Regions from separate parts of the Vibrio sp. QJM3NY_21 genome, predicted to be linked through region 3. Evidence: predicted binding sites of a transcription regulator. Region 3 holds the regulator's gene; each other region holds the start of a gene.
What was found. Region 3 encodes PurR, which represses purine synthesis genes. Its sites were predicted from a motif close to TNANGNAAACGTTTNCNTNA; they were not measured.
Positions count from the first base shown of each region.

Region 1: the regulator PurR is predicted to act here: its motif matches at 901-920, upstream of glpX (class II fructose-bisphosphatase).
Region 2: the regulator PurR is predicted to act here: its motif matches at 1,389-1,408, upstream of AC3CID_RS09390 (phosphoribosylaminoimidazolesuccinocarboxamide synthase).
Region 4: the regulator PurR is predicted to act here: its motif matches at 1,021-1,040, upstream of glyA (serine hydroxymethyltransferase).

Region 1 covers NZ_CM173513.1:3,250,547-3,252,732, forward strand. Annotated here, with positions in the region: gene rraA (ribonuclease E activity regulator RraA) at 1-300, shown strand, start outside; gene zapB (cell division protein ZapB) at 413-655, opposite strand; gene glpX (class II fructose-bisphosphatase) at 980-1,987, shown strand; gene AC3CID_RS14565 (helix-turn-helix transcriptional regulator) at 2,150-2,186, shown strand, end outside.
Region 2 covers NZ_CM173513.1:2,121,441-2,123,626, reverse strand. Annotated here, with positions in the region: gene AC3CID_RS09395 (hypothetical protein) at 1-19, shown strand, start outside; gene AC3CID_RS09390 (phosphoribosylaminoimidazolesuccinocarboxamide synthase) at 187-1,290, opposite strand; gene AC3CID_RS09385 (SulA-like leucine-rich domain-containing protein) at 1,601-2,008, opposite strand.
Region 3 covers NZ_CM173513.1:2,328,046-2,330,231, reverse strand. Annotated here, with positions in the region: gene AC3CID_RS10255 (TfoX/Sxy family DNA transformation protein) at 1-17, opposite strand, end outside; cyclic di-GMP riboswitch class I at 145-230, opposite strand; gene purR (HTH-type transcriptional repressor PurR) at 401-1,405, opposite strand; gene torD (molecular chaperone TorD) at 1,722-2,186, opposite strand, start outside.
Region 4 covers NZ_CM173513.1:2,732,892-2,735,077, forward strand. Annotated here, with positions in the region: gene glyA (serine hydroxymethyltransferase) at 1-965, opposite strand, end outside; gene AC3CID_RS12070 (YitT family protein) at 1,313-1,915, shown strand; gene AC3CID_RS12075 (winged helix-turn-helix domain-containing protein) at 2,005-2,186, shown strand, end outside.

The DNA of each region.
Region 1 (2,186 bases), 920 kb from region 3:
ATCGATGCTGAGATTGCCCTACTTGCCGAAGACAATGAGTGGGAAGGTATTGTGGTTTACGGCTGCGTTCGTGAAGTCGATGAGCTAGAAGACATGAACATTGGTATTCAGGCTTTGGCTTCTATCCCTGTTGGTGCGAGCCAAGAAGGTGTCGGCGAATTGGACGTACCGGTCAACTTTGGCAGCGTAACCTTCTTACCGGAAGATTACCTCTACGCCGACAACACCGGCATTATTCTTTCGGCAGAGCCTTTAGATGTAGAACTTGATCTGGATGTTGAAGAAGAAGAGGTCGAGTAACTCTCACTCAGCTTCAAATAATAAAACAAACCATAAGAACACGAAGCATAAGAATACAAACAAAAACGCCCGCTACTCAGTAGCGGGCGTTTTTTTAAATCTGAAGAGTCAATTACTCTACGTCATCCATTTTACCAAGAAGGTTACGGATGCGATCTTGCCACGCTGAATGCTCTTCCTGCATTTGCTGAGTTTTTTGCTCTAGCTCGTGACGGCTTTCTTTAAGCTCACCAGCTTCTGTTGCTAGTGCTTGTTTCTCTTCTTTAAGCTCTTCCACTTCCATTTGAAGAAGTGCAATTGTATCTACTGCTGTTTGAATTTTTGCTTCTAGCTGCTCTAGTACTTCAAAAGACATTCTGGCCTACCTTTAAGTTATCCGTTTGATGGTGAAGGTCTACTCCACTTATTTCCCCATTCTACTCAGCAGAGCAAGGATAAACACTCAATATATTCGATATTTTGCGCCATTCGATGAAAAAAACAGCGCTTTTTACCGAATATTGACGTGAATTATTACTACCGCGACAACAGACTGATTATTTTGATGAATATTACCTGTTTTCACCCGCAAATTGATCAAGAGCAATCCCCAAAAAACAAAAAGGCAAACGTTTCCTTTGGGATATGGTAAAATTCGCCGCGAAATTTCTATTCCCCTTTTGAAAATTTTGGAGTCCGCATGAAACGCGATTTAGCAATGTCATTCTCTCGTGTCACTGAAGGTGCAGCACTAGCTGGTTACAAGTGGCTTGGCCGCGGCGATAAAAACGCTGCAGATGGCGCTGCTGTAGAAGTAATGCGTAGCCTACTGAACAAAACCGAAATTAGCGGCGAGATCGTTATCGGCGAAGGTGAGATCGATGATGCACCTATGCTATACATCGGTGAAAACGTCGGTATTGGCGGTGATGCAGTAGATATCGCCGTTGACCCAATTGAAGGGACACGCATGACAGCAATGGGTCAATCAAATGCATTGGCTGTCTTGGCTGCAGGCGAAAAAGGTAGCTTCCTAAAAGCACCTGACATGTACATGGAAAAATTGGTTGTTGGTCCTGGCGCAAAAGGCGTGATTGACCTAGAACTGCCGCTGACAGAAAACCTAGAAAACATTGCGAAAGCACTAGGTAAAACACTCGATACACTGGTAGTAACGACACTGGCTAAGCCACGCCATGATCAAGTGATTGCCGACATGCAGGCGATGGGCGTTCGTGTATTCGCAGTGCCAGACGGTGATGTTGCTGCTTCTATCCTCACGTGCATGCCAGACAGCGAAGTCGACGTAATGTACTGCATCGGCGGCGCACCTGAAGGCGTGGTTTCGGCTGCGGTTATTCGCGCACTCGACGGCGACATGCACGCACGCCTGCTTCCTCGCCATGAAGTAAAAGGTGATACAGAAGAGAACCGCAAGCACGGTGAGCTTGAACTAGAGCGTTGTGCTGAAATGGGCGTAACGGCCGGTATCGTGTTGAAGATGGAAGACATGGCTCGTAGCGACAACGTTGTATTCTCAGCAACCGGCATTACTAAGGGTGACCTTCTAGAGGGCATCACACGTACAGGTAATATCGCAACCACAGAAACACTGCTTATCCGTGGTCGCTGCCGTACGATTCGCCGCATCAAATCTATCCATTACCTAGAGCGTAAAGACCCAGAAGTAATCGGTCACATCCTATAGACCTAAACTCGCTCAAGCAGAACATTCGAAGGCTGATACCAAGTATCAGCCTTTTGTTTTATTGGTCATCAATAATCTGTGCATTTCACCTGCACCATAGTAAATGGTTTGCTTTATAAACACCTTGCCTCATAATAGTAAGGTTCATGAGGTAGAGATAGTATGAAAACAAGCGACAAAATCTTACAGACCATTAAGC
Region 2 (2,186 bases), 210 kb from region 3:
GTTTACTATCAAGCTGTAATCTCTCAGTATTGCTTAGAGCTTAGAGCTTAGAGCTTAGAGCATGCAGCTTAGAAACTAGCTTAAAGAATATTAAAACCGCACATGTAAAAAGGGCCTCAATAATGATGAGGCCCTTTTAGTATCTGGAACTTGTGTTTACGAGCTTACTCGCTTTCTAGAATGCAATCAGTCAACTAGACCATAGTCAGCACGCAGTACATCGATAATTTCTTGCTTAGGATTTTCGCTCAGTACGATCTCTGCACCTGTGATTTTCGCTGCGATATCAAGATAAGTACGAGACAGAGACATCAGTGAATCAAGAGGCAACTCATTGTCACGAGCTAATGCTTCACGTTCTGGCATGCGTTCTTTGTTCAAAAGGATGTCTGCATCAGGAAAGTAGTTAAGCAAGAACTGACGGAACCCCTCTTTCGAGTTTTCAACGATGTTGCCTTTGTTGTATTCCTGAGTATCCCAAATGCGAGATGAATCTGGAGTACCCACTTCGTCCATGTAGATCAGCTTTTCTTTACCTTGAGCATCGTTGACGTAACCAAATTCAAACTTTGTATCCACAAAGGTTTGGTCGACTTTCGCGAGTGCTTGGCTGATAACGTTGAAGCCTTCTTTTAGCAGCTTCTCGTAGTGTGCGATATCGCTTGCTTGAGTAAAGTTGAACGCTGCGAAGTTATCTTCGATGTTGTTACGCGAGATGTTCACATCGTCAGCTTCTGGAACACCAGGGATACCTTTCAAAATCCCTTTTGTTGAAGGCGTGATCAGTAGCTCAGGGAGCTTCTTGTCTTTCTCAAGGCCTTCAGGCATCTCGATACCGCAGAATTCACGCTCGCCGTTTGCGTATGCACGCCACATTGAGCCGGTGATGTATTGACGACAAATCGCTTCGATCATGACTGGGCGAGCTTTTTGTACAATCCATACAAACGGGTGAGGGATATCAAGAATATGACTGTCAGCAAGTCCGTTGTCTTTAAACAATTTGAACCAGTGGTTAGAGATAGCATTCAAAGCTGCTCCTTTTCCTGGAACACCTTTAAGATTACCTTCACCACGCCAGATACAATCAAATGCAGAGATACGGTCACTGATCACCATGATTGCTAAAGGCGCATCTGGTGCTACATCGTAGCCTTTCTCTTTAATTAGTCGTTGACTATCTTCTTCAGTTAACCAATAGACTGAGCGAACTTTGCCACTGTGGACAGGTTTGTCAGTACGGATTGGTAGGTCATCATTTACGGCAAGAACTTGATCAGCAAGGCTCATTTAGACATTCCTATCTTTTATCAAACGTCATACAGAGAAGTGCGGTGTGCACATGATTAGACGGGCATTATACTCAATCTACTATTTCCTTCCAGATAAAAAGCAAACGATTGCTAAATCTATTGTTTAAATAAAAACCCCCGCCTAACAATTCGCCAAAAAATAGGCGAATCGTAGGGCAGGGGAAGGCAGTATATTTGGACTGTGTTTTGGAGCTATGCGGTTAAGTTAACTTAAGTTTGTTAGCTAAACGATTAAGTTATGTTTGTGGGCCATGTTTTTGAGCCAACATGTTATTAAGCAAGGTAGCTTAGTGAATGCGCTCTGAATTCGCATCCATAAAGAACACTTCACACTGAAAGCGCATTCCTAGTGTTCTTAGGTATTGCTGACTGAATTGATCAATCGATGCACTTGCCACAATCGCACTCGCATTCTTAGAGCGAATGGCTTTCTCGACGGTTTCTACCTCAGTCATCTGATGAGAGGCTTTCATATGAATAACTCGGTCGCAGCAAACATTATGTTGCTTTAGCTGCTTAGCGGATGGTCTCGGTGTTTGAGCGGTAAACAGTAGCCACTGATGTTGGTTGGACAGCAACGCCATTCTTGCAAATAACGCTTTCTCGTTTGAATTTTTGCTTTTACGAGAAACTGATGTAAATGCGCAGTGAACTAGCGGGCTAGAGTGTTGGGCTTTAACGTGTGCTTGAATCATTTTGCTGTCCTTATATACATGCTGTATGTGTATACAGTAGTTTTAGTTACTTATAAGATCAAGCGTTTTTTGCGGGATTATTGGACGATTCTGTTTGAAGTTATAGGTGTGATGTTGTTAAGTGATTGAAATTATTTAATAAATTAAATTCGAATGAATTTTCTGTTTTGTCTCATAA
Region 3 (2,186 bases):
AGTATCGGTTTATCCATGTTATTTATCTCGGTGTATTTGAACTACGCCACCAAATAAGCAGGTCCGAGAGATTAGCAAAATGTTGCAATTAAATTGTCAATTAGCCGTAAATTACTAAATTATTAGTAGTTACTGCATTTTGCCATCGGTAACCCCGCTACCATACCAACGAGTGGTTTAGGCCGGAAGCTTTGCGTCTCACTCTTTCAAGTGATTTGCCCTGTGCGTGACTGATTGAATAGAATAAAGTTTTTGTTGAATGAGGCTCACACTTGTTATTTCAAAATGTGATATTGCTTCAATTAATGATCTTTCCAGTATGATACCAGGTTCATTCATGTTGTTGATAAAAAAAGCGCACCTAAAGGTGCGCTTAATTATATTAAACTGAATTTATCAATTAATTTAACGTTTTAACTGTGCTTCGCTCAACAATTTCAGGGTGCATTTCGAACACACGCTTTTCATGGTCTTTATCTTTAATGCGTTCTAACAAAATTTCGAAAGCGTTCTTACCAACACGACGTTTGGGTTGGTGAACCGTTGTTAACGGCGGAGAGAAGTATTCAGCCAACTCGATGTTGTCATAGCCGATCACTGAAATATCTTCAGGGATACGAATTCCTTTCTCTTGCAATCTGCTCATTAGGCCGAGTGCCATCGTGTCGTTAAAACAGAATACGGCCGTTGGGCGATCTACCATCTTAATGATTTTCTCTGCAGCAAGAACCGCAGTATCACACTCGAAGTTACCTTCAATGATCATGTTATCATCGGTAGCAATCTTAGCTTCGTTGAGTGCGCGTTTGTAACCCGCGATGCGTTCAACACATGCCGCTTTGTCTAAGTGGCCACTTAAACAAGCAATCTTGGAGTGACCGTGCTCAATGAGGTATTTGGTCGCTAGGTAACCACCTTCCTCAGAGTTGTCGATGATCTTATCTGCTTGAGAACTCTCAGGGCCCCAATCCATAATCACTTTAGGAATGTCAGCGTGACGGTCTAACATGCCTCTTAGCTCTTCAGTTAGGTCAGAACACATAACTAAGATGCCATCTACACGTTTCTCTGCAAGCATTCGAATGTAGTCACGTTGCTTCTCATAGATACCGCCCGTATTACACAGAATCAAAGTGTAACCTTGACGGTAGCAGTAGCTTTCAACACCATCGATAACTTCAGAGAAGAATAGGTTAGTTGATTGAGTAACTAGCATGCCGATAGTGCGGGTTGTATTGCACTTCAAACTACGAGCAACGGCACTTGGTGCATAGTTCAGTTCGTCTACGGCTTTATTTACTTTTTCTTGCGTCGCTTCTGCAACAAAGCGAGTTTTGTTGATTACGTGAGAAACGGTTGTTGTTGATACGCCTGCTAAGCGAGCGACATCTTTTATAGTGGCCATGGTTTTATCCTATTAGAAGCTACTTTCCCAAAGTACGGAATGAAGTAGCCGTTAAGCTACCTAACTAAGAGCTTAAATTTGTAGGGCTCTTTGGGTACTAAAGTGCTAAAAAACAAAAAACCGCTATTGAGCGGCTTGTCTTAACACCGAAATGCTCAAAACTATAATAAGCATAGCATTTCGTGAATGTTTCATATTTTATCGTTTGCGGTCACAATTTTAGACTGACTAGAAATTACTCGCAATAAAATTCACCCGGAAATCCGGGTGAATTGTCACATTCTTCTGAATTTATTTAACGAGTCATCCAATAAGCTTATTCACCAGCAAGGTATTGGGTGTCCAATTTGCAGAATGCAAGTAGCAGAGATGAGACTGAAGCGTAGAAACCGAATTCGTCAACGTCATGACATTTAACGTTGAACTTTGGTACCCAAGTAAGAAGTTGTTGCTCGATAAATTGCTGTTGAACAATGAACGATTTTTCTAGCTCTTCTTCAAGTTCCGTTTCATTAGAACGGATGATCAAGTTGCCAAGGAAGTCGAGTGCGATAGCGATGTGGTCAGCTGGTTCTTTTAGGTCTTGGTTCACCACTAAGTTGTGCTTGGCCATGATCTCTTCCATATCTTTTGCTGGCTTATCATTCAAAAGGCCAGTCTCACCGATATACATAGAAGCGTAAGGAAGTGCGCCATGCTTATCTGTTTTTAAGAATAAGTCACAGAAGTCAGCAGACAATTCTAGTTGAGCATCCTCACGCGTTTGTAGGCGGTTTAGCGC
Region 4 (2,186 bases), 400 kb from region 3:
AGGTCAACTAGGAACAGGTGGTTCTCTGTAGAACCTGAAACGATGTTGTAACCGCGTGCTAGGAATTCAGCAACCATTGCTTTTGCGTTAGCAACTACGCGAGCTTGGTATTCTTTGAACTCTGGCTCTAGAGCTTCTTTGAACGCTACTGCTTTACCAGCGATAACGTGCATTAGAGGGCCACCTTGGCCGCCTGGGAATACTGCTGAGTTCAGCTTCTTGTATAGATCTTCACCTTCGTTAGAAAGGATAAGACCACCACGAGGACCAGCAAGCGTTTTGTGCGTTGTTGTTGTTACAACGTGAGCGTGTGGAACTGGGTTCGGGTAAACGCCTGCAGCGATTAGACCGGCAACGTGAGCCATATCTACGAAGAAGTAAGCACCTACTTTGTCAGCAATTTCACGCATTCGCGCCCAATCACAAACTTGAGAGTAAGCTGAGAAACCACCGATGATCATCTTAGGTTTGTGCTCGATAGCGAGAGCTTCCATCTCTTCGTAATCGATTTGACCTGCTTCATCGATACCGTAAGGGATGATGTTGTAAAGCTTACCAGAGAAGTTTACTGGAGAACCGTGAGTTAGGTGACCACCGTGCGCTAGGCTCATACCTAGAACAGTATCGCCAGCATTCAGTAGTGCCATGTATACAGCGTTGTTTGCTTGAGAACCTGAGTGAGGTTGTACGTTCGCGTATTGAGCGCCAAACAGTTCACATGCACGTTCGATTGCTAGAGTTTCAACTTTATCTACGAACTCACAACCACCGTAGTAACGCTTACCAGGGTAGCCTTCAGCGTATTTGTTTGTAAGTTGAGAACCTTGAGCTTCCATTACACGTGGGCTTGTGTAGTTTTCTGAAGCGATAAGTTCGATGTGCTCTTCCTGACGAAGAGTTTCTTCTTGGATAGCTGCGAATAGGTCCGCATCGTAATCAGCAATGTTCATGTCACGCTTAAGCATCTGTATCTCCTGACTCAGATTGTACTGAAAGTTTCAAAAAAACCACACAACGACCGAAAGCAAACGTTTCCGTCACCGTTTTGATGTGACGCATTCTACATAATTTGATCTAGGTCATAAAGAGCTAATTGCAATTTTATCATGCAGTTTTTTCATAATCACATATAAGATTCATCATGGTTATTAAGCTTATCCAACCAAAGATGACGCTTACTGTCAATTTTACGCTTTACACCCTGTAAAACGCAGATTACATAGGTTTACCTTAATTTTACCCCTCAAGCTACCGAAAGCTAAGGTTTTTCTCTACTATGCACGCCTTTATTGGTTAGGTAATTATTAAAACGATGGAAAAACACTCACGTAAAGAAGATTGGGTAGCTATTCTCACTGGCACGTTTTTAGTGGCGTTAGGCGTCTTCTTTTTACAGTCAGCGAACCTGCTTACCGGTGGTACTACTGGCTTGGCTCTGCTTTTGAGTCAATTCTTACCTGTAACCTTCGGTATTTTGTACTTTGTGGCCAACTGTCCATTCTATTTATTAGCGTGGAAACGATTTGGCCGTAGCTTTGCCATTAGCAGTGCAATTGCTGGTGCGTTAGTTTCTGTGTTTGCCGATCATTTATACCTAGTTATCTCACTAGAAGTTCATAACGAGATCTACTGTGCTGTTGCCGGTGGCTTATTAATGGGCTTAGGTATGTTAATCCTATTCCGTCATCGCTCCAGCTTGGGTGGCTTCAACGTATTATGTTTGTTCATCCAAGACCGCTACGGCATCTCTGTAGGTAAAACTCAGATGGGCATTGATGCCTGTATTCTGTTTGCTTCTTGCTTCTTCGTATCGCCTTGGGTAATTGCCGTTTCGGTATTGGGCACCGCAGTATTGAACATCGTATTGGCAATGAACCACAAGCCTACTCGTTATTCGGTCAACTACGCGTCTTAATTCCAGTTATCCAATCAATGAATTACTAGCTGTTTTTCATAACAAAAACAGCTAGTATTTAGCTTTTATAAGCTACCCTCTCTTTTCTTATGCAAGATTACCTCTCTAACGCCAAAGACACTCAAACCTCGATCTCTATTGAAGGTTTAGAATTCAACCCAGTCACACGTGTCTTGAGTAGCAACGAGCAGGTCATCGATTTAGAACCTCGTTCTATTGAATTACTCGAACTGTTTCTTACTAGCGTGGGTGAGCCTATCGCAGCTGAGCA